2 regions of the Halomonas sp. CSM-2 genome follow, and region 1 is predicted to be linked to the other one. Evidence: predicted binding sites of a transcription regulator. Region 1 holds the regulator's gene; the other holds the start of a gene.

What was found. The regulator PhoB, encoded in region 1, activates phosphate uptake and scavenging genes when phosphate is short. The targets are predictions, from matches to a motif close to TGTCATANNNNTGTCANA.
Region 2: the regulator PhoB is predicted to act here: its motif matches at 7,666-7,683, upstream of ppk1 (polyphosphate kinase 1).

What each region holds. Positions count from the first base shown of each region.
Region 1 is NZ_NBYR01000021.1:25,615-40,633, forward strand. It holds gene B7L15_RS16460 (RelA/SpoT family protein) at 1-952, shown strand, start outside; gene B7L15_RS16465 (RidA family protein) at 1,051-1,440, shown strand; gene B7L15_RS16470 (SDR family oxidoreductase) at 1,509-2,390, opposite strand; gene B7L15_RS16475 (hydrogen peroxide-inducible genes activator) at 2,573-3,502, shown strand; gene recG (ATP-dependent DNA helicase RecG) at 3,499-5,577, shown strand; gene yccS (YccS family putative transporter) at 5,574-7,772, opposite strand; gene B7L15_RS16490 (hypothetical protein) at 7,975-8,331, opposite strand; gene B7L15_RS16495 (HU family DNA-binding protein) at 8,331-8,642, opposite strand; gene B7L15_RS16500 (NAD(P)/FAD-dependent oxidoreductase) at 8,712-9,881, opposite strand; gene B7L15_RS16505 (chorismate lyase) at 10,038-10,535, shown strand; gene ubiA (4-hydroxybenzoate octaprenyltransferase) at 10,571-11,479, shown strand; gene phoB (phosphate regulon transcriptional regulator PhoB) at 11,558-12,247, shown strand; gene phoR (phosphate regulon sensor histidine kinase PhoR) at 12,250-13,572, shown strand; gene cysZ (sulfate transporter CysZ) at 14,093-14,827, opposite strand; gene phoU (phosphate signaling complex protein PhoU) at 14,910-15,019, opposite strand, start outside.
Region 2 is NZ_NBYR01000001.1:41,651-56,669, forward strand. It holds gene B7L15_RS00205 (winged helix-turn-helix domain-containing protein) at 1-419, shown strand, start outside; gene B7L15_RS00210 (ATP-binding protein) at 433-2,028, shown strand; gene B7L15_RS00215 (LysR family transcriptional regulator) at 1,991-2,929, opposite strand; gene metE (5-methyltetrahydropteroyltriglutamate--homocysteine S-methyltransferase) at 3,029-5,326, shown strand; gene ppk1 (polyphosphate kinase 1) at 5,381-7,507, opposite strand; gene hemB (porphobilinogen synthase) at 7,713-8,726, opposite strand; gene elbB (isoprenoid biosynthesis glyoxalase ElbB) at 8,887-9,546, shown strand; gene tatC (twin-arginine translocase subunit TatC) at 9,629-10,414, opposite strand; gene tatB (Sec-independent protein translocase protein TatB) at 10,411-10,833, opposite strand; gene tatA (Sec-independent protein translocase subunit TatA) at 10,837-11,112, opposite strand; gene B7L15_RS00255 (phosphoribosyl-ATP diphosphatase) at 11,155-11,517, opposite strand; gene ubiB (ubiquinone biosynthesis regulatory protein kinase UbiB) at 11,539-13,161, opposite strand; gene B7L15_RS00265 (ubiquinone biosynthesis accessory factor UbiJ) at 13,158-13,796, opposite strand; gene ubiE (bifunctional demethylmenaquinone methyltransferase/2-methoxy-6-polyprenyl-1,4-benzoquinol methylase UbiE) at 13,819-14,574, opposite strand; gene B7L15_RS00275 (gamma-butyrobetaine hydroxylase-like domain-containing protein) at 14,697-15,019, opposite strand, start outside.

The DNA of each region.
Region 1 (15,019 bases):
GTTTACCCCCAAGGGCGATATCATGGAGCTGCCCCAGGGCGCTACGGTGATCGACTTCGCCTATACGGTGCATACCGATATCGGCAACCACTGTATCGCCTGCCGTATTGATCGCCATCTGGCGCCGCTTTCCACGCGTCTGGAGAGCGGCCAGACGCTGGAAATTATCACGGCGCCGGGGGCGCGCCCCAATCTGGCGTGGCTGAACTTCGTCACCACGGCCAAGGCGCGCTCGGCCATTCGTCATGCCCTCAAGCATCAGCGGCATACCGAAGCGGTGATGCTCGGGCGGCGGTTGCTGAACAAGGCACTGGCCCCCTTCAATACCAGCCTGGAAGAGCTGGAACCGACGGTATTAAACCGCGCCTTCGAGCAACTCGACGTGGCGTCAGAAGAAGCGCTGCTGGAGTCGTTGGGCCTTGGCAACCGCGTTGCCCACGTCGTGGCACGACGGCTGGTGGATGTGGCGGACGGCCATCCCAACGAGCTGATCAATGAGGGCACCAGCCAAAAGGCGGTGGTGATAAGCGGCAGCGAGGGCATGGTGATTAACTTTGCCCGCTGCTGTCACCCGCTGCCCGGTGATAGCATTATTGGCCATCTTTCGATGGGTAAAGGGCTTGTGGTTCACCGGTCTGAATGTAAAAACCTGCTGGACAGAGACGACCCTGACAAAGTCTTTGCGCTGGAATGGTCAGAGAACATCGACGAAGACTTCCCGGTTGTCCTGCGCATTGAAATCGAAAGTCGCCGAGGGATCGTGGCGCAACTCGCCGGGCTGGTCACCGATGCGGATGCCAACATCGAGCGCATCGGGATTGAAGAGCGCGATGCGCGCCTTGCCACTGTGAACCTCACGCTTTCGGTAAAGGGTCGCGTTCACCTTGCCCGCATCATGAAACGTATTCGCAACCTGCCTAACGTCAGCAAAATAACCCGCATGGCCAATTAAGTGCCCGCTGTGGCAACCTGCTGGCCCATGGCTGGCAGCGTTAGCGATGGCGAGACCACCATGATCAACGTTGAGTGCACCAAGGAGCATGACATCCAATGAGCAACAAAGCTGTTATCAACACCGAGAAAGCCCCCGCCGCCATCGGCCCTTACTCTCAGGCGGTTAAAGCAGGCAATACCGTGTACCTGTCGGGCCAGATTCCGCTGGATCCGGCCACCATGGAAATCGTGTCAGACGATTTTGAAATGCAGGCTCGTCAAGTATTTACCAACCTTCAGGCGGTCTGCGAAGAAGCTGCCGGGACGCTTGGCGATATCGTCAAACTGAACCTGTACCTGGTCGAGCTGGATAACTTTGCGATCGTGAACAAGGTGATGGAAGAGTTTTTCGACATGCCGTTCCCGGCCCGCGCCGCGGTAGGGGTAAAAGCGCTGCCGAAGGGGAGCCAAGTGGAAGCCGAAGCCGTCATGGTCATTGGCGATTAAGGCAGAAAAAACACCTGCCATGAGCAAGCTGGAGACTCATGGCAGTGTTGTGAGCATGTGGCGGACGGTTAAGCCTTTTGCACGCGCCAGAAGCCACCTTTTTTCAATACCTGAGCGTAGCCCTCGCGGAACGTTGGGTAGCGGAATTGATACCCGGTTTCCAGGATACGCCGGTTATCGCAACGCTTGCTGGTGCGACGACGCAGCGGCGATTGCATCGTGTCAGTGGACGTGACTTTGAGTTGCTGGGCAATCCAGTCCATCACGTTGTGCATCGTGACCGGTTCGCAATCGCTGCCCAGATAGAGGTCCGCCAATGGCTGGCTGTTTTCCTGGCAGTGAATCAGATGGGCCAGAATGCCGGTACAGTCGTCGCGGTGAATGCGGTTGGAATAGATCACCGGGGTGACAGCGGCGATCCGACCTTCGGCGACCTGGTGGATAAGCCGGTCGCGGCCAGGACCGTAGATGCCCGAAAAACGCACCACGGTGCCGGGTAGCGGGTGGTTGATAAGCGCCTGCTCGGCTTCGCACATCAGGGTGCCGGAGAAGCTTGTCGGTTCGGTTGGGCTTTCCTCGTTGACCACCTCGCCTTCCTGCTGGCCGTAGACGCTGGTCGACGACACGAAAAACACGCGGCGGGGCGGCGTGGCGTGTTGTTCCATGACGCTCAATACCCGCTTCAAGCCCTCGGGGTAAGCACTCTGGTAGGCACTTTCTTCAAAGTGGTCGGCGCTTACCGTGTAAATGACGTAATCCGCCTCGGGGAGTGCCTTGGCGTCGGCGTCTTCGAGCTCATTGAGATCCAGTGCCAAGGGCTCGATACCGGTATCTTGTAGAGCATCGACATGGCGACGAACCCCAATCACGCGATGTCCTTCGCTAAGCAGTTCGCGACCGAGCGTTATGCCGATATCGCCACAGCCAATAATCAGTACGGTTAGCGTCACTTGCTCGCTCCTGTTGATAAATAATCCCTATTAGATACAAGGTCCCTGATCTACAATTCCTTATATATAGAAGCAATCGTAGAGACGACATCGTCAGCAGGGCTTGTTTGTCCGTTGCCTACCCGCTAACTGTCGCGATCGCTAGTCACAAGCTGCTACGAGAGGATGCCACTGGCACCACTATGACTTTAACAGAACTTCGCTACATCGTAACCCTTGCCCAGGAGCGCCACTTTGGCCGTGCCGCCGAGCGCTGCCATGTTTCCCAACCCACCTTGTCGGTGGCCGTCAAAAAGCTCGAGGATGAACTGGAAACGCCGTTGTTCGAGCGTTCCAAGGCGACGGTCCAGGTAACGCCGTTAGGTGAAAAGATCATTGCCCAGGCACAGCGTGTGCTTGAGCAGAGTAGCCTTATCTTTGATATGGCCAGTGCGGGTAAAGACCAGCTTGCCAATCCACTGCGGATCGGGGCCATTTACACCATCGGCCCCTATCTGTTTCCGCACCTGGTACCCGAGCTTGCCAAGGCTGCGCCGCAAATGCCCCTGTATATTGAAGAAGGGTTGACCGGCGGGCTACGCACCAAGCTGCGCAGCGGTGAGCTGGATGTCATCATCGTGGCGTTGCCGTTCACCGAGACCGACGTGGTGACCAAGCCGATTTACGATGAAACCTTTGAAGTCCTGCTGCCTGCCAAGCATCGCTGGGAAGCGCGGAAGGCGATCCATAAAGAAGAGCTATTGGAAGAGCGCCTATTGCTGCTGGGCGAGGGCCACTGCTTCCGCGACCAACTGTTGGAAGCCTGTCCCGCGATCACGCAAAAGCTCAATAACCCCGATAACACGCTTATCGCCGAAGGTGGCTCGCTGGAGACAATCCGTCATATGGTGGCTTCCAAGCTGGGCATCACCGTACTGCCTCAGTCGGCGCTGGGTACCGACCAGTATGAAAACGCCATGCTGGTCAGTCGCCCCTTTGTCAGCCCCGCGCCTTCGCGAACGGTCGCGATTGCCTGGCGGGCCAGCTTTCCGCGCCCCAAAGCCATTGATGCGTTGATCAACGCCATCAATCATTGTCGTCAGCCAACCCAGGCGTCGACGGTTGCCTCATGACGGCGCTTTCGGCACCGGTCACCGCCCTTAAAGGCGTTGGTGAAGCACTGGCGCTGAAGCTCGGCCGCCTGGGGATCGAGCAGGTCAGCGACTTGATGTTTCATTTGCCATTGCGCTACCAGGACCGCACCCGGCTGACACCTATCGGCGAGCTACGCGCGGGCAGCGAGGCGGTCATCGAGGGCGAGGTCACCGCCTGCGATGTGGTCAAAGGGCGCCGACGCAGCTTTCTGGTGAGGCTGCGCGATAATAGCGGCATTTTAAGCCTGCGTTTTTTTCATTTCTCCCCCGCCCAGCAGCAACAACTTAGGCCCGGGGCCACCGTACGAGCTTTTGGCGAAGCGCGCGCCGGGGCGACGGGTCTGGAAATCTATCACCCCGAATATAGGCTGAGCGGTGGCAGCGAAACGCCGGTCGACGAGTACTTTACGCCGATTTATCCCACCACCGAAGGGTTGCATCAAACGCGCCTGCGCGCGTTGACCCAGCAGGCGCTGGGACTGCTGGAAAATCAGCCCAAGGCGCTGCCCGACGTTATTCCCGACGCCCTGCGCCAGCGCTTTCAGCTACCCAGACTGCACGCCAGCCTGAAGCTTCTCCACCAGCCGCCGCCGGATGCCGACCTGGAGCAACTCACCCACGGCCAGCACCCGGCGACGCGGCGTCTGGCGTTGGAAGAGCTATTGGCTCACCAGCTAAGCCTGCGCGAGGTACGTTTGCGCATTCAGTCAGATGGCGCCCCTGAGTTACCTTCCGGGCGAAGCCTTCAGGCGCGTTTTCTTGCCCAACTGCCTTTCGCCCTGACGGGTGCCCAGGGGCGGGTGCTGGAAGAAATTGCTCTGGACCTTGCCCGTCCTGCCCCCATGTTGCGATTGGTACAAGGCGATGTGGGCTCGGGCAAGACCGTGGTCGCCGCCATGGCGGCGTTGTCGGCGTTGGCAGGGAACTGCCAGGCGGCCATCATGGCACCCACTGAAATCCTCGCCGAGCAGCACTACCGCTCGTTTAAAGCCTGGTTTGAGCCACTGGGCATCGAAGTGGCCTGGCTGGCGGGAAAGCTCAAAGGCAAAGCGCGGCTGGATACCAAGGCGGCGATTGCCGATGGCCGTGCGCGCATGGTGGTGGGTACCCATGCGCTGTTTCAGGACGATGTGCATTTCCAATGCCTGGGGCTGGCGATTATCGACGAGCAGCACCGTTTTGGCGTGCACCAGCGCCTGGCGCTGCGTGAAAAAGGCGAAGCGGGCGGGCTGACACCCCATCAGTTGATCATGACCGCCACGCCCATTCCCCGCACGCTGGCCATGAGTGCCTACGCGGACCTGGATGTCTCGGTGATCGACGAACTGCCTCCCGGCCGCACGCCGGTAAAGACCGTGGTGGTCTCCGACGAGCGCCGCCCGGAAGTGGTCGAGCGTATCCGGCGCGCCTGCAGCGAAGGCCGCCAGGCCTACTGGGTGTGCACACTGATCGAAGAGTCCGAAGCGCTGCAGTGCCAGGCGGCGGAAGTCACCCGCGACGAGCTTACCGAGGCGCTGCCGGAGCTTGCCATTGGCCTGGTGCACGGGCGCATGAAGTCCAGCGAAAAAGCCGAGGTGATGGCGGCGTTTAAAGAAGGCGAGCTGGACCTTCTGGTCGCCACGACCGTGATCGAGGTGGGCGTGGACGTCCCCAACGCCAGCCTGATGATTATCGAAAACCCCGAACGCCTGGGGCTTTCCCAGTTGCACCAGCTGCGCGGCCGCGTGGGGCGCGGCAGTACCGAGAGTTTCTGCGTGCTGCTCTACCACCCGCCGCTGTCCAAAACCTCCCGTCAGCGTTTGGCGGTGATGCGCGAAACCACCGATGGTTTCCGCATCGCCGAGAAAGACCTGGAAATTCGTGGCCCCGGCGAAGTCCTCGGCACCCGCCAGACCGGCCTGGCGCAGATGAAAATTGCCGATCTGGAACGCGATGCTGACCTGCTGGACCAGGTCACGGCGCTGGCCCAGGCGCTGCAAGGCAACAAGGACATCACCACCGTGCTGGTGCGCCGCTGGCTGGGCGAAGCCGCCGGGCGCTATGGGCAGGTTTAACTCAAGCCAGGGTCGTCAGTTCCGTTAGTGCTGATAAGACGACTCGCCGCGTCGCTCAGCGGTGCCAACTGGTTCGCAATCAGGCGCAGTTGGCTCTGGATCGGCCGGTAACGTGTGACGGCGTTTTCCTCTTTGGGCGGGCCTTGCTCATCGAGCTGCGCGATCAGCGCCTCGGCCTGGGCCGACAGCGGGGTTATTGGCTGGCGGTTTTGTAGCTGCTCGGCGAGTTGGTCGAGCAGTTCGCACATGCGCTTGGCGGCGGGCACGGACGCACTGTCGTCCTCGTCGTCGGCTAGCTGGTGGCGATGGGCGCCGAGGGCCGAAAGGTGGCTCAGCAGGGTGTTGGAAAGCACCAGAAAGCGCAGCCCGTTGTCGGCATCCTGCTTACGGTAATGCCCCGGCTCGTGAAGCATGTTGGTCAGCAGCGTGGACAACGCCGCATCGGCATTATGCGCATTGCGTCGTGCCAGGCGATACGCTAAATCGTCCTGCTTGCCTTCTTCGTACTGGTGAATGATTTCTTCCAGGTAGCGGCGATGGTTGGTCAGCGCATGTGCAGCCTCACGGTTAAGCCGGCGCCCTTGCCAATCGGGCAGAATAAAGAACACCGCCAGGCCGGCTATCAGGGCGCCAATCAGCGTATCGAACAGGCGCGGCCAGATAAGATCGAAGCCGTCACCTACCTGATTGAAACTACACAGCACCAGCAGGGTGATCGAGGCGGTGGCGATCACGTAGTGCTTTTCACGATTGGCAAAAAACGACACCCCCGCCGCCACCGCGATCATGCTTTGCACCAGCGGGTGGGGAAACAGGCTGATGGATGCCCAGCCGACGACTAACCCCAACACCGTGCCGATGATCCGCTGAGAAAGAAACCGTCGTGTGGTGGCAAAGTTGGGTCGGCAGACAAACAGCGTGGTCAAGAGGATCCAGAAGCCCTGCTCCGGATCAAGCCAGTGCAGTAGCCCATAGCCTGCCACGAGCGCGGTACTCAGCCTGACGGCGTGGCGAAAGGTGGGCGAGCCCAGGGTAAAGTTGAGCCGCACTCGTCTCCAGGCTTCCAGCAGGCTAGAGGGTGAGCGGTCGTAAAGCGCACTGTCACGGCGTTCGCTGCCGGTATCCGGATTGTGGGCGCTGGCAATCTGCGCTTCCAGGGTGGTCAGGTTATCCGCCAGGGCGTTGAGCGGGCGCATAAGCGGTTGCCACTCGGGTTTCCCTTGGTCGCCCAGGTTATCGATCGAGGCGCGCAAGTCGGCCAGTGCCTGTTCGCTCTGTTCGTGGCCGAACGGGCGGTTGAGCAGCAGCGACTTAGCTAACTGACGGCAGGCACGACCCTGTTGATCGAGCAGCCGCTGGCAGCGAAATAGCACGTCATGGTGAAAGAACGCATCGGTCAGGGCGCTATACGGGTAGTGGGTTGAGCTTGCCCGTTCGTGGATATCCTGGGCGATAAAGTAGATGCGTAGATACCGGTTGAGCTTCTGGTCACCCCGCTGGCCTTCCAGGCGGCGAAAGATCATCTCCTTGGCCTGATTAAGCGCGGTAACGACCTTACCGTTCTGGCGTGCCAGCGCCACGCGGCGGGCTTCGACATCCACACCCCGGACCGGCTCGAACAAGGCCGACTTCAAGATCAGAAATTCGCCCAGTGCCTTGTATACCCTCGCCATGCTCTGCTTGACCGGCTGGCGCGAAAAAAGCGCGCACCAGATGACCGAAATGACGCCGTACCAGGCAGCACCCGCCAGGAGCAGAAGCTGGCGGTAGGCGACGTCTTCATCCACCCCGCCATGCTGTTCAATGTTGATCATCGAATAGATCGACAGAATCAGCGTACCCGAGGCTATGGTGGCGTAGCGTTGGCCAATGGCCCCGAGCATGATCAGGGTAAACGTCGAAATCGCCAGCCCCAGGGCAAACAGCCACGGCCACGGGAACAGCCACTGCACGATGAACGACGCCGAGGCAAAGCAGGCAAGTGTGACCAGCAGGGCCTGGAAACGGCCCTCCCAGCTGTCGTCGGTTTCCGACAGTGCGCAGGCGATAATGCCCAGAAACAGCGGGATGACCAAGGCGACATCGCCCAGCAGCGCGCTGAGCAGTAGCGCACCGCTGAAGGCGATAAACACGCGCACGCTGTAGGCGAACTTATCCAGCGTCCAGAGGCGGCGCAGCGGTAATGCAATGGGCATAGGGTCTCTTGGTGGTCGCTTTTATTAGACTTTAGTCGAGACCATAGTATAGAGGGTTTGGGTAGCGCCTGTCTGCAACGCTGATCTATCAGTGACCGGCGAGGGGGTAACCTAGCAGCGGGGTGGGCGAGTCACCGGCGGTATCCGGACAGGGTGACGTGACTGGCCCCTCGAGCGCTAGCAGTGCTGTCGGGGCCGCAAACTACAAATGCTTGAGCAGTTTCTGTAGCTTGTTCATATCGGCAGAGTCGCCTACCAGGCGGACCTCGCCGTTGATCATGCCGTCGAGGAAGGCTTGCTGCGTGGGCTTCTTGAGGATGCGTAAAGCGGCCTCGTCGTCGCGAAAGCGCAGTTCAAGGTCCAGGTCGACCGGCAACCCTTTACCACTGGTAACGCTGGTTGGCGTCATCCGGTAGTAACGGGCAGTACTCAAATCTTCTGTGGCAATGCCCCAGTCCAGGCCGCGCATGCGTTCCAGCTGTTCGCGAAAGCGCGGCTTGCGGCGCAGGGCACGTTTGAGCAAGAAGCCCAATAGCCACAGCGTCAGTTTGAGCTTCATCAGGAAACAGCGTCCTTGAGCGCTTTACCCGGCTTGAAGGCGACATTTTTGCTGGCCGGAATCTGCAGCGGCGCACCGGTCTGTGGGTTTTTGCCGGTACGCGCAGCGCGTTCGCGGACGGTAAAGGTGCCAAAACCGATCAGGGCAACGTCTTCGCCTTTGGACACGCTGTTGGTAATTTCATCAAGAATGACGTTGAGGACTTGGCCCGCTTTATCTTTGGACAGATCAGCATTTTCCGCAATGGCGGCTGCAAGTTCAGGTTTACGCATAAGGAAACTCCCTTTGTTTAATGATCGTGCAATATACACTGTCGTGTTGTTGGTAAGGACACTGTAGGCGCGGCCGTCGTTTCAGCCAAGCCGCGAGCGCCGCGGAATTCAGCCTAGCAGCGTAGGGGCTGCTCTGGAAAGCTCCACTTTCCTTCTCACGCAGTTGCCTGTCAATGCAAAACCAATCAAACGTCTGTCTTTATCTTCAGCGATTGCCGTCATATCAACGCCTTCGCCTTCGATCCGCCAACGTTCAGGGGCCTCGACCGGTGGGTAGGCAACCACCGGTAGCAGGGGCGTTTTGACGATCACCGGCCAGGCCCCGAAGCTGACCTGTGTGGGTGTGCCGACCAGGGTGGCGGCGAGCGCCTGGGCGCTGGCTTGCAGGGGCTGAACGTACATGGCGTTGATGCCGTCGACGCAGGCAACGTCGCCCAGCGCATCGATATCCGGGTGAGAGGTGCGCAGTTGCCGGTTCACCAGGATACCGCTGGCGGAAACCGTGAGCCCTGCTGTCTCAGCCAGAGCGGTACGCGGGGTCAACCCCGTCGCCATCAAGATGACATCGACGTTGAACGTGTCGTCGTTATCCAGCGTCAGCGTCACGCCGGGGTCATCATTAAGGGCCATGGTCTTGATGGTTCTGCCCAGGGCAAGGTGGATGCCTGCGTCAACAAACGCCTTGCCGAGTGCTCGGCCAAGGGGGGCAGGCAGCAGGCGGGAAAGCGGTGTGGCATCGGGGGCAATAACGGTGACGTCATGACCGCCCGCGTGCAGATCATTGGTAAACTCGCAGCCGACGAGGCCTGCGCCGATCACCGCCACGCGAGCAGGCGCTGTCCCCAGCGCATGATGAAAACGGCGATAGTCGTCAAGATCGTTGACGGTAAAGCAATGCGCTTTGACGGGATCGGGTATCGCCATGGGCACCCTTGGTTCGGCGCCGGTGGCTAACACCAGGCGGTCGTAGCCAAGCGCTTGGTCATCTTCCAGCCGCAGCGAGCGGTTAGCCACGTCAATCTGGCGGACAGGGGTGTGGGTGATCACTCGAGCGTCAAGCGATTCGGCAAGCGCCGCGGCGTTGCGCTGTGCGAGCTTTTCGGGCGGGAGGCGTTTGGCGAAGCCGGTAGACAGCAGTGGTTTGGTATAATCGTCGCCGCTATCGGCGCTGATCAAGTGCAGGGTGCGCGTATCGCCTTTGCGGCGCAGCGCACGGGCAAGACCAACGCCCGCCATGCCAGTGCCAACGATAACGAGCTCAGCGTGTGATGAGGGCATCCGGGTATCCAGTGGTCAGTGGGACAAAAGCCTGTAAAGCCCACATGTTACACTAGGTGATCGTTTAATTGCCTGGAGGCTCTGGTGTCGCGTCACTGTGTTGAAACTGCCCCTGACTTGCCATGTTGGCGTCCCATTAGAGCGCTGCGTCCGGCGATGAGCGCGCCGTGGTGGCAATGGGTTGCCTCCACGGACTCACTCACGGCGCGTATTGTGTCCGCAGGGGGCGAGCGGCCTTTCCGCGTGCGTCTGTTACGCCAGGGGGTTGGCTTTCCACACCCGCATGAGGCCCTGGCGCTGGGTATGGCCGCCCGGCGCTATGCGTGGCGCCGGGAGGTCGCCCTGTGTGTGGATGAAACACCATGGGTAGTGGCGCGTTCGGTGGCTCCCCTCAAGGCGCTCAGAGGCCAGTGTCTGGAAAACCTGGGTGAGCGTTCATTGGGCAGCTGGCTGTTTCTTCAGCCGGACCTGGTGCGTGGCCCGCTGTACGCCACGCGTCATGCGCCTGGTTTTACCTTCCCTGGCGATGCCAGCAGCCTGTGGGGGCGCCGCTCGGTATTTCAGCACGGCTGTCAGCACGGCGGGTTATCGCTGCTGGTACAGGAATACTTTTTATCGACCATGGCGGATGATCTTGCGCTGCCTTCGCGCTAGGCTAACGCTGCGTCTCTTGGATGGGTGAGGTAAGCATGGATCGTTCTTTATTACGGCCAACCGGGTTGAGTCGGCTGGCGGATTTTATACAGCTGATGCGTCTGGATCGGCCGATCGGTACCTGGCTGCTGATGTGGCCAACGCTGTGGTCCTTATGGGTCGCCGGCGAAGGGGTACCCGGGCGCAACGTACTGCTCATCTTTATCGCCGGGGTATACGTCATGCGCGCAGCGGGCTGCGTGGTCAATGATTATGCCGATCGTCACGTCGATGGACACGTCAAACGTACCCGACAGCGCCCGCTGGCTACCGGGCGGATCAGTGAAACCGAGGCCCAACTGCTGTTTATCGGGCTGGTGACGGCGGCCTTCATGCTGGTGCTGTTGACCAATTGGTTTACCGTGTTGCTGTCGGTGGGCGGCGTGGTATTGGCGTTTATCTACCCGTTCATGAAGCGCTACACGCATTTTCCCCAGGTAGTGCTAGGGGCGGCGTTTTCCTGGGCGATTCCGATGGCGTTCGGTGCGGTCCTTGGCCATGTGCCGGTAGAGGCATGGCTGCTGTTCTTTGCCAATGTGCTGTGGACGGTTGGCTATGATACCCAGTACGCCATGGTTGATCGTGACGACGATATCAAGATTGGCATTAAATCGACGGCCGTGTTGCTGGGTAATGCCGACCGGCTGGTGATCGGGCTGCTTCAGCTGGCCACGCTGGCATTGCTGGCCTGGGTGGGCGCGCGCCTCGGGCTGGGCGGTTTTTTCTGGCTCGGCCTGGCGGGGATGGCGGCGACGTTTATTCACCAGCAGCGCTTGATCCGTCACCGTGAGCGGGATGCTTGTTTTCAGGCGTTTCTGAATAATCACTGGTCGGGCCTGCTGGTGTTTGCCGGTATTGCGCTGAGTTGGTGGCCAGCGGCTGGCGAATCTCTGTCAATGTCATAGAATTGTCATCAAGTCATGGTGTGATCGTCATGTACCTGTCACTGGATTACTTTCTATCGGACACCGTGAGGCTCTGGAATGACCGCCAAGACCGTCTTGATCGTCGATGATGAAGCATCCATTCGCGAGATGATCGCGGTGGCGCTGGAAATGGCCGACTACCGTGTTCTTGAAGCGGACAACGCTCAGGATGCCCACGCCATGGTCGTTGATCATCAGCCTGACCTGCTATTGCTCGACTGGATGATGCCCGGTACCAGCGGCATCGAGTTGGCTCGGCGCCTCAAGCGCGAGGAAACCACCGCCGAACTGCCGATCATCATGCTCACCGCCAAGGGTGAAGAAGACAATAAGATACAGGGGCTTGAAGCGGGGGCCGACGATTACATCACCAAGCCGTTTTCGCCCCGTGAACTCGTGGCACGCCTCAAGGCCGTGCTGCGTCGTGCGACCCCACGTGGCGTGGAAGATCCCATCGAAATTAATGGGTTGCTGCTTGATCCGGTGGGCCACCGGGTAAGTGCCTACGGTAAAGCGCTGGATATGGGGCCGACCGAATACCGGCTGTTGCAATTCTTCATGACCCATCAGGAAAGGGCCTACACACGTAGCCAGTTACTCGACCAGGTGTGGGGCGGTAATGTGTACGTGGAAGAGCGCACCGTGGATGTTCATATTCGTCGGCTACGCAAAGCCCTGGGCGACGGACATCAGAACTTGATCCAAACGGTACGCGGTACGGGCTACCGCTTCTCCGCTCGAGCTTAACCGTGCGTTTGTGGAGCCGTGAGCTTTGGCGTTTGCTAGGTTGGGCGGCACTCGGCATCTGCCTGGGATGGCTACTTGGCCTGCCGGGCCTGGGGTTGGCCGGTGGCTTCGCGATGTGTCTGGTCTACCACTTGCGGCAATTGCGCGCCGCTTACCGCTGGCTGACGCAACGCCCGCAGGATGAACCGCCGGCCGCAGGAGGACTGTGGGGCGAATTGTTTGATCGTTTGTACCGATATCAGAAAAGCCAACGGATTACCCAGGGCCGTCTCCGCTCGACGCTTGCCCGCATTCAAGAATCCTCGGAAGCCATGCGCGATAGCGTGGTGATGCTCGACCGTCACGGCGACCTGGAGTGGTGGAACAGCGCTGCCAGCAATATGCTGGGGCTACAAACCGCTCACGACCGTGGACAACATATTACCAATCTGCTTCGCGATCCGCGTTTTATCAGCTATTTCAATGCCCGTGACTACAGTGAGCCGTTGACGCTCACGTCGCCGATCGATGAGCGTCGCATTTTGCAGTACCAGATTACCCTTTATGGTGACGACGAGCGCCTGGTCATGGCGCGCGATATTACGCGCTTGCATCAGCTAGAGCAGATGCGCCGCGACTTCGTTGCCAACGTCTCCCATGAGCTGCGCACACCGTTAACCGTGTTATCGGGCTATCTCGAAACCTATGGCGAAATGGCGGACCAGCTTCCACCCCGATTGGGGCGCAGCATTGGGCAGATGCAGGCTCAGACACAGCGCATGCAAAATCTGGTCAACGACCTGTTGCTGCTGTCGCGATTGGAAATTGATCAGGGCGGACAGGATCATCAGCCAATGGACGTGACGTCCCTGCTAAACAGTGTCGGGGCCGATGCGCTGGCGCTTTCCGAGCATCAGCACACGCTCACCATTGAAGGCGACTACCCCGCGCAGTTGGTGGGCAGCGAGCAGGAAATCCGCAGTGCCATTTCTAATCTGGCTTTCAATGCGGTGCGCTATACGTCTGCTGGCAGCGAGATTACGCTGCGCTGGAAAGCGTTTGGCCAAGGTGCCTGTATCGAAGTGTGTGACGATGGTGAAGGGATAGACCCTGTGCACATTCCCCGCCTCACTGAACGGTTTTATCGCGTCGATAAAGGCCGCAGTACCGCTACCGGGGGCACCGGGCTGGGCCTTGCGATTGTTAAGCATGTGCTGTTGCGCCACGATGCTCAGTTGCAAATCGACTCGCATCCGGGTGAAGGTGCCCGTTTCCGCTGTGTTTTCCCGGCGGCCCGCCTTAGCACGCCTTCCACGCCCCCGCGTAGTGTCTCTTCGGTTACATAGCTGGCTGTGTCACTGAGTAACGGCGTCACATGTGCCATTGCGACACATGTCCAGCGTATCCAAATGATACCTCCTGGCGATCAATTGGCATAGTGAGTGTAATTTAACTCATTGTTATTAATGGCTAATAAGTGAAATAGCGAAAAGCTGGCATAGAGGATGCCCCTCTATAGACAAGACAGTATCTGACACTGTAAGGTGCAGAAAACTGTTGATACTTTTCTTTACGAAATGAAGAAAAGTAACTATGCTTAGACAGTAGCCCAATGCAGGGCAAGGATGTCCTGCATTAGCAGGGATGATTAGAGATTCATTGGATGAGTCTAGAAGGCGGTCACACTGTCAGTCAGGGTAACGTCCACGGTTGGAGTCCCGCAAAAGGATTGGAAGCTGATAAGTACCACCGCCTAAAATGATCACTGTCGAAGACCCTGCCAAGGCAGGGTCTTGTTTTTGTTAGCCTTTCAACAACGTCAGCTTTCCCTTCTTCCAGCCTTCATATACTGGCCTTGCGTATACTTCAAGAGCGCTGGGTCACTGACTGAACATGGCGATAATGGTAATCCCACATCAGTACGGCACCTGCCACAGCGCCCGGGATCAGGAACAGGTTGGCCAGCGGAATCCACGTCAACAGCGTGACCAGGCCGCCGTAGCTTAAGCTTTGCCACCAGCGAGCCGATAGGCGGCCACGCATATCGCGAAACGCTACCTTATTGTTATCCATCGGGTAATCCAGATAGGTGATGGCCATCACCCAGGCGGAAAACAGCGCCCATAGCAGGGGTGCCAACAGGTTAAGCCCTGGAATCCAGCCAATCACGAACAGCAGCGCGGCACGGGGCAGGATATAACCCAGCTTGACCATTTCGCGACCCAGCGCATCAATGGTCGTTTTTGCCAGCCCCCGGTCATCCTGGGGTTCGCGACCGGTGACTTGAACTTCAACTTTAGCGGCCAAGAAACCGTAAAAGGGGGCTGCAATCAAGCTGGTCACCAGCGTGAAGGTAAAAAACACCACGACCAACAGGCTAAGCACGAAAAGGGGCCAGATAAGCCACGACAGCCAATCAAGCCAGTTGGGTATCATGCCCATCCAGTGAGCCAACCAGCCATCAAAGCGGTTTAGCACAAAGCTGAACATGCTGACGTAGACCAGCAGGTTGACCAGAATGGGTAAAAAGACATAACGCCTCAGTCCAGGCTTATAGACACAACGTGTACCCCGGCTGATGGCAGTGAATGCATCTAGCATGAAAACATGTGACTCCTCAAAGATGACAATGCCCTGGCTGCCGTGCAGCCAGGGCGTATTGCATGAGGAATCGGGGGGCAGGTCAAGACTTTTTCGGTGCTGCCTGCTGGTCCAGTGTCTCAGGGTCGGTATGGCGAATATCCAGCCCCTTGACAAGGTAGACGACGTGCTCGGCCAGGTTATTGGCGTGGT
Region 2 (15,019 bases), on a different contig from region 1:
GACTTGAAATGGGCGCGGATGACTATGTGCCCAAGCCTGTTCAGCCAAGGGTACTCCTGGCCCGCATGCGAGCGCTGTTGCGGCGTGCCGACGGGCCAGCCTCGGAAGGCGAAATACGTCTGCGCTTCGAGAATCTTGAAATCGATAATGCCACCCGTGAAGCCTGGCTGTCGGGGGAACGCATCGATTTGACCAGCGCCGAGTTCGACCTGCTTTGGTTGCTGGCGCGCAATGCCGGGCGTGTGCTCACCCGTGAAGAGATTTTTAATGATCTGCGTGGGATCAAATATGATGGGCAGGATCGTTCGATCGATGTGAGAGTGTCACGTATTCGTCCCAAGATTGGTGATGACCCCAACCAGCCCCACCGTATCAAGACGGTACGTAGTAAGGGCTACCTGTTTGTAAGAGACAGCTAAGAAGGACAGCTACATGCGGCGGGTGCTCAGCCACGGCTCGTTTTTACGCTTTTATCTGCTGCTGGGTGCCGCGCTGCTAATGGTGTTTTTAATTGCCCTGGGCGGGCGCGCCTTTATCGAGCAGGTTAGCCGCGAGGACTATCGCGAGGCATTAACGGCGCTGCCAATGTCATTAATGACGCAGCAACTCGCCGACAGCACGCCGCGCGAACGCCAGGCGAAGCTAGCGGGTTGGGCTGAGCAGCTCGATATGCAGTTGACACTTTTGCCGTTGGAAGATGCTTCCCTGAGCTATTTCGAGCGTGCCCGCCTGGAGCGGGGAAAAGTACTGGTGGCGACGTCTCCCTGGCGACTACAGCGCCGCCTCCCTGGCCAACCCTGGCTGTTACAGGCCGACTTCCCTTACTGGAGCGAGCGACAGTGGCACGCCACCATAGAGATACTCGGTGCGTGGCTGTCGCCGCTTGACGGTAACGAACGTCGTGAGCGGCTTGGTGCACTGGAGCAGGGTGGCTGGCCACTTTCGCTGACCGATCGCCCCCCTGCTGCGTTGAGTGATGCGCAGCGTCGCCAGCTCGATCGCGGCGAGGTCGTCACGCGTTTACGCGGTGAACAACTATCGATAAGCTTCGTCTATCAGCTGTCCGACGGCTCCCAATGGCTTGAAGTAGGGCCTGCAGCCGGGGGCTCCGTCCTGCCGTTGAACCTTCACCTGCCGTTATTGATGGCTCTGATGGTCGTGCTGGCGCTGATTATCTACCTGGTGATGCGCAGTATCGAATCACGCATGGCGCGTCTCGAGCTGGCGGCGACAAGGATTGCCAGTGGTCGCCTGGAAACCCGCGTCAAAGTCGAAAGCGGCGACTTTCTTGGGCGCCTGGGCATGGCGTTCAACGGGATGGCCAATCAGGTGCAGTCGCTGTTGCGTGGGCAGCAGGAGATGATTCGCGCCGTGTCACACGAGCTGCGAACGCCGGTAGCCCGTATCCGTTTTGCCGTGCAAATGGTCGAGGATATGACCGATCAGCCCGCGATACGACGCCAGCTTCAGGGTATCGATACCGATATTGCCGAGTTGGATGAGCTGATCGATGAAATTCTCACCTATGCCCGGCTGGGGGGCGAGACGGTCAACGGCGCCGAGCTGGAAACGTCGCTGGTGGAATGTCGGGCGATGGCCGAGCGGGTGATCGATTCGCTTTCGCCGCTTCATGAAGGCTTGTCGATAACGCTGGCGCCGGGGCCTGACGTCGAGCTCCTGGCGGAGCCTCGCTACCTGCAGCGCGCGCTGCAGAACCTGGTCAGTAATGCCTGCCGACATGGTCAGTCCAAGGTGGTGATTGGACTATGGGATGAGCCCCACCTGGTGCGTATTGACGTGGAGGATGATGGACCGGGGATTCCAGCCGATGCTCGGGCCGACGTGTTCAAACCCTTCGCCCGTCTGGACGATAGCCGTGCGCGCAGTTCGGGGGGCTACGGGCTGGGGTTGTCGATTGTGCAAAAAGTCATGGCAGGCCATGGCGGTAGCGTCACCGTGGATACCAGCCCTTCCCTGGGTGGCGCGCGCTTCACGCTACTGATTCCGCGTCGCGAGTCGCCGGTTTGATACCGTTGAGGACGGCAAACGACGTTTCCCGTGCGGTGCGTAAAAAATCCTGCATCCATGGCGCCTCCAGCGTTTCTTCCCGCACGGCGGCATACAGCGTGCTCCACACACCCTGCTCTCCAAGCTTCACGGCACTAACGTAGTCGCGTTCCAGGTACTCCGAGAGCGCCCAGTTAGGCAGCGCACAGACACCACGGCCGCTGGCGACAAGCTGCATCATCATGATCGTCAGCTCGGCGGTGCGGATTTCCCGGGGGCGCACATTGGCGGGTGTTAAAAACTGGCTAAAGACGTCAAGTCGTGACTGCTCGACCGGGTAGGTGATCAGGGTTTCATCGGCCAGTGCCTCGGGCGTCACGAAGCTCTGACCGGCAAGTGGATGTTGCCTGGCAACCGCGAGCAATCCTTCATAGCGGAACAGCGGCGCGTAGTGCACCCCCTCGATGGGCTGCGGATCAGCCGTGATCACCAGATCGAGCTGTTCGCGCGCCAGCGCGGGCAGCGGGTCAAAGTGGTGGCCGCTGGGTATGTCGATCTCGACCTCGGGCCAGTGATCGCGAAAGTAGTCCACCGTGGGCATCAGCCACTGGAAGCAGCTGTGGCACTCAATGGCCATGTGCAGTCTCCCCATTTCGGTTCCGGCCATGCGTGCCAGGTCGCGCTCGGCCTTGCGCACTTCGGGCAGAACCTCATCAGCGAGTGCCAGTAAACGCAGTCCGGCGCGGGTGAATTCAACCGGCCGGGTCTTGCGCATGAACAGTGGGCTATCCACCCGGCTTTCAAGGTCTTTCAACTGATGTGACAGCGCAGATTGGGTGAGATGGACCCGCTCGGCCGCCTCTACCAGAGACCCTGTCTCACGCAGCGCCAGCAGGGTGCGCAAGTGGCGTAATTCAATCATGATGAAGGTTTTTCATATTTAATATTAAAAACTTTAGTTTGATTCACTTTCTGTCGATGCCCAGACTAAGTGAAATCATTCACGTTGCAAGGTTTCATCATGACAGTTTCTCATATCCTCGGCTATCCCCGAATAGGCGCTCGTCGCGAGCTCAAAAAAGCCACTGAAGCCTACTGGCAGGGCGAGTGTTCCCGCGAAGTGCTTGAACAGACCGGCCGGGACTTGCGTTTGCGCCATTGGCAAGCCCAGCAGGCGGCGGGACTCGACATGGTCAGCGTGGGCGATTTCGCGTTTTACGATCAGGTGCTGAATGTCTCGGTGCTGTTAGGCGCGGTGCCCGAGCGCTTCAATGCGGCACAGGAAGTGGCGGCGGGTGACGTTGACCTGGATACCACCTTTCGCATGGCGCGGGGACGTGCGCCCAGCGGCGAACCGGCAGCTGCCTGCGAAATGACCAAGTACTTTGATACCAACTATCATTATCTGGTCCCGGAGCTGCACCAAGGGCAACGTTTTGCTCTGGCCTCCCACCGGCTTTTCGACGAAGTCGATGAAGCATTGACCGCGGGATTTACCCCCAAGGTGACCCTGACCGGTCCGCTCACCTGGCTGTGGCTGGGGAAATCCCAAAGCGCCGAGCTGGACCGATTGACGCTGCTGGATAGCATCCTGGATGTCTACTGCGACGTGCTGGCACGCCTGGCCACCCAGGGGGTCGAGTGGGTTCAACTGGATGAGCCAGCACTGGTGCAGGACTTGCCCCTTGCCTGGCAGCAGGCCTTTGAACGTGCCTATCACCGCTTGCAGTCCGCTCCCTTGAAGCTGATGGTGGCCAGCTACTTTGGCGGCCTGGGTGATAATCTGTCGGTGGCGACCCGGCTGCCGGTGGATGGGCTTCACATTGATGCAGTGCGCGCGCCTCAGCAGGTAGACAGCGTGATTGATCGACTGAGCCCGCACCAGGTGCTATCGGTGGGGTTTGTTGATGGCCGCAATATCTGGCGTGCCGACCTTGCCGCGCTGCGCGAACGCCTGCTGCCGCTCAAGGTTCGCCTGGGCAAGCGGCTCTGGCTGGCGCCAAGCTGTTCGCTGCTGCACGTGCCTGTGGATCTTGCCCAGGAGACAGGCCTTGATGAAGCTTTGGTCAGTTGGCTGGCCTTTGCCCGCCAAAAGCTCGACGAAGTGGTTTCCCTGGCCCGGCTGATCGATAATCGCGCCACCGACCTTGATGAGCAGCGCTTGAAAGCGGCAACGCAGGCGTTGGATGTCCGGCGTGAATCAGGGCGTATTCATCAGCCAGCCGTCAGTGCTCGCGTTGCCGCTATCACGTCCGAGGGCAGCCAGCGCGGCTCTCCCTATGCAGAACGCGCGGTGGCGCAACGGCGTGCCCTGAACCTGCCCCTGTTGCCGACCACGACGATTGGCTCCTTCCCGCAAACCTCCGATATTCGTGCGGCGCGGCGTGCTTTTAAAGCGGGTGAGATAAGCCAGGCCGACTACGAGGCGCGCATGCGCTCGGACATTGCCTACGCGGTCGAGCGTCAGGAAGCCTTGGGTCTGGATGTGCTGGTTCACGGTGAGGCCGAGCGCAATGACATGGTGGAGTACTTTGGTGAACAGCTGGACGGCTTTGCCTTTACCCATTTTGGCTGGGTGCAAAGCTATGGCTCGCGGTGCGTCAAGCCGCCGGTCATTTTTGGTGACGTGAACCGTCCGGCCGCCATGACCGTACGCTGGAGCGAGTATGCGCAAACGCTGACCGACAAGCCCATGAAGGGCATGCTGACGGGGCCGGTGACGGTCCTGCAGTGGTCGTTTGTACGCGATGATCAGTCCCGGGAAACCACCTGTCAGCAGATTGCCCTCGCGCTGCGCGACGAAGTGCAGGATCTGGAGCGCGCCGGCATCAGGATCATTCAAATCGACGAGCCCGCCCTGCGCGAGGGCTTGCCGCTGCGCCAGCATGAATGGCAGGGCTACCTGGACTGGGCAGTGACGTGTTTCCGATTAAGTGCCTCAGGCGTCGACGACAGCACCCAGATTCACACCCATATGTGCTATTCGGAGTTCAACGACATCATAGGTGCGATTGCGGCGCTGGACGCTGACGTGATCACCATCGAAACGTCACGCTCGAATATGGAATTGCTGGACGCTTTCCAGGACTTTGCCTATCCCAATGAAATGGGGCCCGGTGTTTACGATATCCACACGCCGAATATTCCCGATGTGGCGTGGATGGTCGATTTGCTGGAAAAGGCGCTGGAAAAGATGCCCGCCGAGCGGCTGTGGGTCAATCCGGACTGCGGCCTGAAAACCCGCACCTGGGCGGAGGTGGAGCCGGCCCTGGCCAATATGGTCCAGGCAGCCCGGCAGATTCGTCAGCGCTATACGTAAGCGACATACTACAGGACGTTTAACCCCGGCTTGGTGCCGGGGTGTTTAACTGGGCTAGCTTTTGCTGGCGTAGGCGTAGAGCAGGGTTTCCTGGGCGCTGATCGCATCCCCGCTACCGGGGTTTTGAAGGTGATAACTGCCGTCGCTTTGCAGCAGCCAGCTCTGGCAATTGTCGACCAGGTAGGTTTCCAGGTCCTTGCGTACCCGCGTGGCGAGCTTTTTATCCAATAGTGGAAAGCAGGTTTCCACCCGGTGGAACATGTTGCGCGACATGAAGTCGGCGCTTGAACACCAGATCTCCGGCTTGCCGTCGTTGTGGAAATGGAAAACCCGTGTGTGTTCCAGGAAACGGCCAATGATCGAGCGCACACGAATATTGTCCGACACACCCGGCAGGCCGGGTTTCAGGCAGCACATGCCACGAATGATCAGGTCGCATTCAACACCCGCCTGGGAGGCGCGATAAAGCGCCTTGATCAGTTTCGGCTCGGTGAGCGAATTGCACTTGATGATGATGTGGGCTCGCTTGCCCTTGCGGGCGACCTGGGCTTCACGGTCGATCATTTCCATGAGCCGCTCGTGCAGGGTAAACGGCGCATGGAGCAGCGTGTCGATCTTGCGCGCGCGGCCCATCCCCGACAGTTGCTGAAATACCCGGTGAACGTCGGCGCAAAGTGCCTTGTTGGCGGTCAGCAGGCTATAGTCGGTGTACAGCTTGGCGGTCTTCGAATGGTAGTTACCAGTACCCAGATGGGCGTAGTGGCGTAGTTCACCGCGTTCGCGGCGCACGATGTGCAGCATCTTGGCATGCGTCTTGTACGCCATGATGCCGTAAATCACGATGGCCCCGGCTTCCTGCAGGCGCGATGCCAGCTGTAGATTATCGGCTTCGTCAAAGCGCGCGCGCAGCTCGATCACCACGGTGACTTCTTTGCCCTGGCTGGCCGCGTCCACCAGTGCGCTGACAATCGGCGAATCGGCCCCGGTGCGGTAGAGCGTCTGTTTGATGGCCAGCACATTCGGGTCGCGGGCTGCTTCGCTGAGCAGGTCCTCAATTGGCGAAAACGACTGGAAAGGGTGATGCAGCAGCACGTCCTGCTTGGCGATGGCATCAAACAGGCTGCCGCCTTTCAGGGCTTTGGGGATCCCCGGCGTGTACGGCCGGTATAGCAGCTCCGGCCGGTCAACATCGCCAAGAACGGCCATCATCCGGGTCAGGTTGACCGGGCCTTGCACACGGTACAGGTCGTCAGCTTCAAGGCTGAATTGGCGCAGCAGGAAGTTGGTCAGGTCGTCCGGGCAGTTATCGGCCACCTCCAGACGTACGCCACTGCCATAGCGGCGAGCCAAAAGCTCGCCACGCAGCGCGGAGGCCAGGTCGGAGACCTCTTCCGGGTCAACGCTCATGTCGGCGTTGCGTGTCAGGCGGAACTGGTAGCAACCGCGCACCTTCATGCCTGGAAACAGTTCTTCAGCATGGGCATGAATCATCGACGACAGGAACACGTACTCGGTATAGCCCTCGCTGCACAGATGCTTGGGCAGCGCCATGAGGCGTGGCAACGAGCGGGGCGCGGGGAGAATCGCCATGCCCCCGGCGCGTCCAAAGGCATCTTTGCCCTCCAGCTCGACGATAAAGTTGAGGCTTTTGTTCACCAACCGCGGAAAAGGGTGCGAGGGGTCCAGCCCGATGGGACTGATGACCGGCATGATGTCGTTGTTGAACAGCTCGTGGACCCAGTCTTTTTGCGCCTTTGTCCATTGGTCGCGGCGACGGAACCTTAGCCCCTGCGCTTCTAGAGCAGGCAACAATGTATCGTTGAGAATCTGATACTGGCGGACGATTTGCGCGTGGGCAATGTCAGAAATCTCGGCAAGCACCGCCCTTGGCAGCCGCCCGTCGGCACCCGTTGTATCGTCACCCAGGGCAATCTGGTGCTTGAGTCCGGCCACGCGAATTTCAAAGAACTCATCCATGTTGGATGAAAAAATCAGCAAGAACATCAATCGGTTGAGCAGTGGGTGTGCTTCATCCAGCGCCTGCTCCAGCACACGGATATTGAACTGCAGGTGGGAGAGCTCGCGATTGAAGTAAAGCTGCGGGTCGTCCAGATCGGTCTCAGGCAGCGCTTCGCGGGCCTGAACGCCCGTGGGCGTGCGGTTGACGCGAAGCGTGGACATCTCGCTGTCGCTACCGTCATTGTCATGGCGCGGGTAGGGCGAGTTATCGGTGACCTGGTCGTCCATGGTAGCTGCCTCCGGCGTTAGTCGTCTCTGAGCATATCACTGCCTGATACGCATCTGTTAACGCAGTATGGCGGAGGAAGATGACAAAGACGTGTCACGGCATTGTCATCTACGCTTTACTGGCTTCAGCCTCCCAGGATCAACGCGCATTCGTCAGCAGACGTGCGGCGTCAAGGGCAAAGTAGCTCAGAATACCGTCTGCCCCGGCGCGCTTGAAGCACATCAGAGACTCCAGGATGACCGTGTCGGCATCCAGCCAGCCATTGTCGAAAGCAGCGCGGTGCATCGCGTATTCGCCACTTACCTGATAGGCATAGGTGGGCACGCGCAACTCGCTTTTGACCCGCCGGACAACATCCAGGTAAGGCATTCCCGGTTTGACCATGACCATGTCAGCTCCCTCGGCAATGTCCATTGCCACCTCATGAAGGGCTTCGTCGCTGTTGGCCGGGTCCATCTGGTACGTCCGCTTGTCGGCTTTGCCCAGGTTGGCGGAGGAGCCCACGGCATCGCGGAAGGGACCGTAGTAGTGCGAGGCGTACTTGGCACTGTAAGCCATGATGCGCACGTTGTGCAGATGCTCCTGTTCAAGCACCTGGCGGATAGCGCTGATACGCCCGTCCATCATGTCGGAGGGGGCAACGACATCGGCACCGGCTTCGGCATGGGAGAGCGCCTGTTTGAGCAGGGTGTCGACGGTGCGGTCGTTAAGCACGTACCCGCTCTCGTCGATAATCCCATCCTGGCCGTGGATGGTGTACGGGTCCAGGGCGACGTCGGTGATGATACCCAGTTCCGGCAGCGCCTCCTTGAGTGCGCGCACGCTGCGCTGTACGAGCCCGTTGGCGTTGTAGGCCTCTTCGGCGAGTTCGGTTTTCTGTTCACCGCCGACAACCGGGAACAGTGCGATTGCGGGAATGTCCAGCGCATAGGCGTCGCGGGCCTGCTCGATCAACAGGTCAATCGACAGGCGCTCCACACCCGGCATAGAGGCGATGGCTTCGCGCTGCTGGCTGCCTTCCAGGACGAAAACCGGCAGAATGAGGTCGCCGGGCGTCAGCGTTGATTCGCGCATTAAACGGCGGGAGAAGTCGTCGCGGCGCATGCGACGCAGACGCGTCGCGGGAAAGTGGCGAGGGGTAGGTGTACTCAACGGTATTCTCCACAAAAACTCGTAAATGAGGGTATCTGCCGACCTTGGCTGAGTATATCAGCCCTGGTCTGCATCGAAAGCCGTCTTGTGGTGCGCTGAAAGACTGACTAAAGTGGCGCAAACGCTGCTGAACGAGCAGGCCCTGCACAAGGAGAAAAGCATGACCAAACAGGTAGCAGTGATTCTTGCTGGCTGCGGTGTATTCGACGGGTCGGAAATTTACGAAACCACCCTGACGCTACTGCGCTTGGACCAGTTGGGGATAGGATATCGTTGTTTTGCCCCGGATATCGAGCAGCACCATGTGGTCAATCACCTCACCCAGGAGACTGACACGGACGAAAAACGTAACGTGCTGGTGGAATCAGCACGTCTGGCCCGCGGTGACGTCAGCCCACTAACTGACCTGGCGGCTGACGAATTTGACGCGGTAATTGTACCGGGTGGTTTTGGTGTCGCCCAAAACCTATCGGATTTCGCCTTGGCGGGAGACAGCATGCAGGTGTTGGCGTCGTTCAGGGAAGTCCTGTCAGGCTTTCGCGAAGATGCCAAGCCGATCGGCCTGATCTGCATTGCGCCAGTGTTGGCGACGCGTTTGTTGGGCGACGGGATCGCCGTGACGGTGGGCAATGATCCTGGCGTATCCGGGGCCATCAGCGCCATGGGCGGCCTTCACCGTAGCTGTAGTGTCGAGGATATCGTGGTCGATCTTGAGCACCGCGTGGTCTCGACGCCTGCCTATATGCTGGCAACGCGGATCAGTGAAGCGGCCACCGGCATCTTCAAGCTCGTTGATCGGATCGATGAAATGATGGACTGACCCATTAGCGACGCTTTCCGCCGGACGTCTATATCCATCCACAAACCGCTGCCTTTGGGCAGCGGTTTGTTTTTAGTGCGAGCTATTCTTCACCTGACGCTTCGGCGGCCTTTTCGGCGCGCCGCTTGCGGACCAGGCGGCCAAACAGCAGGCCAACCTCGTAAAGCAGGTACATGGGAATGGCCAGCAGGCTTTGCGATATGACGTCGGGTGGTGTGAGCACCATGCCAATCACGAAACAGCCCAGGATAATGTACGGGCGTTTTTGGGAGAGGCTCTCGACCGTGGTCGCGCCGGACAGAATCAGTAAAAACGTGGCAACCGGAATTTCAAACGCCACGCCAAAGGCAAAGAAGAGCTTGAGCACGAAGTTCAGGTACTGATTGATATCCGTCATTACCGTGATGTTTTCCGGCCCTGCCTGGGTGAAAAACGCAAACAGCAACGGAAACACCACGTAATATGCAAACGCCGCCCCGGCATAGAAGAGCAGAATGCTGGAGACCAGGATCGGAATTGCCAGTGCTTTCTCGTTATCGTAAAGCCCTGGTGCGATAAACGACCAAGCCTGGTGCAGCACAAACGGCACCGCAATAAATAGCGCTGTTACCAACGTCAGTTTGAACGGTGCAAGAAACGGTGAGGCCACTTCGGTCGCAATCATTTGCGACCCTGGGGGCAGCAGCGCCATCAGCGGTTCTGCCACGAAAAGATAGATGTCGTTCGAGAACGCATAAAGCCCGAGAAAGATCAAAAGAATCGCGATAACCGCGCGCATCAGTCTCGAGCGCAGTTCAATGAGGTGCTCGATTAACGGCGCTTGTTTCTGATCATTGCTGGGCTCCTGCGAATCATCAGAGGTGCTCATGGGTGCTTGCTGTCCTTGGTAGATGACTCGGCGTCGGGCGACGCGGGTGCTTTCTCACGGACGGTTTCCAGTGCTTCATCCAGATGCGAGGCGGCACTGGCGGCACGCTTTTCCGACGTTGTTGATGGGTCGCCGGAGGCTGGCGTTGGCTTTTCGGGGGCGTCCGCTATCCGCTCTACGTCATGCTTGGCTTTGCGAAGGCTGTCATCGAGCTTTTTCTGCTGGTCAGAGAGCGTTTGACGCAGATCTTCCGCTTCGAGCTGGGCGCTGATTTCGCGCTGCATGCCCGAGACGGTGCGCTTGATCTTGCCGACCCACAGGCCGACCGTGCGCGCCGCGCGGGGAAGGCGTTCCGGACCCAGTACCAGGAGCCCGACAACGCCAATGACCAGAATTTCAAAAAAGCCAAAATCGAACATGGCTTATTTGCGCTCGTCTTGATGATCAGCTGTCTGTTTTTCTTTCTCTTCCGCTTGAACGTCGTAAGTGTTGCCAGCCTCATCGTGACGAACTTTCGCCTGGGGCTGGTCATCGTCCTTCTTGCTGGCGTCTTTCTCGTCTTCATGGACGGCTTTCTTGAAGCCTTTCACCGCACCGCCCAGGTCGGTACCGACGTTGCGGAGCTTTTTCGTGCCGAAAACCAGGATGATGATGCCTAGTACAATCAGCAACTGCCAAATACTGATACCACCTAACATAAGCGTGTCCTCGTGATGGGGCTGTGTTGCAAAGCCTGAAGGCTATTGTTGACGCGCCGCTTTTTCGTCGTGGCCGGAAATGCCGAAACGGCGCGCCAATTCGTTGAGTACATCCTGGTGATCCAGGTCCAGATGCGACAGCATCACCAGGCTATGAAACCATAGGTCGGCGGTTTCGGCGACCAGTGCCTGTCGCTCGTCAAAGCTGCCATGTTCGGCGTCTTTGGCGGCGAGCAGTGTTTCGGTGGCTTCCTCGCCGAGTTTTTCGAGTATCTTGTTCAATCCCTTGTAATGCAAGGAGGCAACATAAGAATCGTCCGGCGACGCGTGACGACGCTGACGTAATACGTCGGCGAGCGCATCAAGCACAGGTGCATTATTAGGGGTGTAAGGCGTCGTGTCCATGGGGATCCTCGGGTTCTTGAACTATTGCCATACCAGCAGCAGCAGACCGATGGCGGCTGCGACAAGCACCGGCCATTGCTGACTGCCTGCCCATTGGCTCAGTGGCTGCCAGGCCAGTGCCAGGCCTAGCAGAACCAGGCCAATACGCAGGCGATGCTGGCGTTTGCCCTGGCGAGCCATTTGCTGTTGCATGTCGCTGATGGCAGAGGTCTGCTGGTGACGCTGGCGGTGCTCGTGCTCCATGCGGCTGAGCGCCTGATGCGCCAGTACCGGTAGCTCGGGTAACTGGTGCGACAGTTCCGGTGCCTGGCGCTTCAACGAGCGCCATAGGCCGCCGACGCCCGCCCGTTCTTTCATCCACTGCTCGAGATAGGGTTTTGCCGTGCTCCACAGGTCCAGGTCAGGGTAAAGCTGTCGGCCCAGGCCCTCAATATTGAGCAAGGTCTTCTGCAACAGTACCAATTGGGGCTGTACTTCCATGTTAAAGCGCCGTGCGGTCTGGAACAGCCCCAGCAGGACCTGGCCGAAGGATATATCTTTCAACGGTTTTTCCAGAATCGGTTCGCAAACCGTGCGAATCGCCGCTGCAAACTCGTTGGCGCGGGTGTTTTCGCCCACCCAGCCCGATTCAATGTGCAGTGCAGCGACTTCGTAATAATCCTGATGGAAAAACGCCAGCAGGTTGCGGGCCAGGTAATCCTGATCCTCCCGTGTCAGGCTGCCGACAATACCGCAGTCAATGGCGATATATTGCGGATCTTCCGGGTTATCACAGTTGACGAAAATATTGCCGGGGTGCATATCGGCATGGAAGAAATTGTCGCGAAACACCTGGGTAAAGAAGATTTCCACACCGCGCTCGGCGAGCTTCTTGAGATTGGTACCGTTGGCCTTGAGGGTGTCGAGGTCGGCGACGGGCACGCCGCGAATACGCTCCTGGACCATGACGTGGCGGCGGGTAAACGGCCAGTAGATGGTCGGTACAAACAGCAGCGGGGAGTCTTTGAAATTGCGCTTGAGCTGAGAGGTGTTGGCGGCCTCCTTATACAGGTCAAGCTCATCGAAAAGCGTGGCCTCGTAGTCCCTGATGACTTCCACCGGGCGTAGACGTCGGGCTTCGGGTACCTTGGCCAAGAGTTTGGCCACCTGATACATCAACGCCATATCCTGACGCATGATGCGCTCGATGCCGGGTCGAATGATCTTGACCACCACGTCTTCGCCGCTATGTAATTGGGCGACATGAACCTGCGCAATGGAAGCCGAGGCCAGAGGCGCCGTGTCGAAGAACGCAAAGGCATCGCTGAGCGACATTTCGAGTTCTTTTTCCACCCGGGTCACGGCCTGCTCACCCGGAAAGGGCGGCACCTGGTCTTGCAAGCGCCTGAGCTCGTCGGCAATGTCTTCGGGTAACAAGTCGCGTCGGGTGGAGAGCATCTGGCCGAATTTGATAAAAATCGGTCCCAGTGTTTCCAGCGCGAGGCGCAGGCGCTCGCCGCGCGTGCGATGGCCGACGGGCATCAGGCGCAGTGGCGAGAACCACAGCAGAAGGCGCAACCACCAGGGAAACCGATCAAGCGGGAGGAGCGTATCCAGGCGGTAACGGGCCATCACCCAACTGATGCGAAACAACCGCAAACTCATGGGCGTGCTCCTGCTCGCAGCCGTCGCTCGAGGCGCTTGAATCGGGCTTCCAGACGGTCAGTCGCCACCTCGAGCGCGGTCAACTGGTCGCGTAATACATCGCGCTGCTGGCGGCCGGGCAGTAAGCGGGCTTCTTCAAACACGTACTCGGAGACATCCTGCACCAACTCGTCCTTGGTACGCAGCCCCCAGTCAGCCGCTCGCCGCACCCCCTCGGCCAGTGAGTGGGCAGGCGTATCCCCCAACCAACGTGCCAGTTCGTTTTCCCAGTCGAGATCCAGGTCAAGAAGCAGCGTGCGCGTCGCTTCGAGTAAATGCACCTGGCCGCGTATCGCCAGCTTGCCTTCAAACATCAACTGCTCGATCGACGTGCCGCCAATCCAGGCTGACAGGGTTTCCGGAGTCAGCTCCACGACGGCATCAACGTGGCGTTCGTCAATATCGTCGGCGCGCAGCAGGTCAATCCCGGCGGCGTGATAATGAAGTACCAGGGCGAACTGAGGCTGTTCGAAACGCACGAGCAGCCGACTACCCGAGAGCTGGGCAAGCCGCGCTGGTGACGCCGGGTCACGGGCAAGCAGGGCGTTCAGCGTGCGTTCACATCCGGCCAGCAACAGGGTCGGGGTTAGCAGCATGCTGACCTCTCGGTGGTTGGTGTCATAGCTTGATGCCGCGGTGCAGTGCCACGATACCGCCGGTTAAGTTGGTGTACTCCACCCGCTCGAGACCGGCATTTTCCATCATGCCTTTCAGCGTCTCCTGATCGGGGTGCATACGAATCGATTCGGCCAGGTAGCGGTAGCTTTCGCCGTCGCCTGCCACCCATTCGCCCATTTTCGGCAACAGGCGGAAAGAATATTCGTCGTAGGCTTTGGTGAGTAGCGCATTGCTAGGCTTGGAAAACTCCAGCACCAGCAGGCGTCCGCCGGGTTTGAGGACCCTTGCCATGGAACGTAGCGCGGCGTCCTTGTCGGTGACATTACGCAAGCCAAACGCGATGGTGATGCAGTCAAAGCTGTTGTCGGGAAACGGCAGGCATTCGGCGTTGGCCTGTACATACTCGACGTTGCTGCCCACGCCGTTGTCCATCAGCTTGTCGCGACCAACGTTGAGCATGGAGGCGTTGATATCGGCAAGCACGACTTTGCCTCGCGGGCCGACCAGGCGCGAAAATTTAAGCGTCAGATCACCGGTGCCGCCCGCGATATCGAGGACGTGGTGACCCGGCCGAACGCCGGCACGCTCAATGGTGAGGCGCTTCCAGACACGATGAATGCCCATCGACATCAGGTCGTTCATGACGTCGTAGCGTGCGGCGACCGAGTGGAAAACGTCGGCTACCCGAGAGGCTTTTTCGTCGAGAGGAACTTCCTGATAACCAAAATCGGTCGTGCGTTTATCCGTGGGGCTCATGGGGCTCTGGCTCCAGAGTTCGAGGCGATGAGCGTCGACCCAGCGGTCGCCGCATTAATAAGGTTGTCGGCATTGTAGCCTTGTCCGCCCCGGCTTGTCTGCGTTTGCTCTGGGGCGTTACGTCACAGCTGTTTGAACTGGATACTGGCAGGCTCGCGGGAGGCCCCGGCCTCCTCAAGCCGTTGCAGGTAGTTTTCCCAGTAGGCCGTTTGATGCTGGGCCAGGTCATAGAGATAGTTCCAACTGAACAGGCCGCTGTCGTGACCGTCGTCAAAGTGCAGTTTGAGTGCGTAGTTGCCCGCTGGGGTAATGTTCTGCAGCCCTACATCCTTTTTGCCGACCTGCAGCACCGCGGTATCGCCGCCATGGCCGCGTACCTCGGCAGAAGGTGAGTAAACGCGCAGCAGTTCCACCGGCAGGCGATAGCTTTCGCCATTGGCGTAGC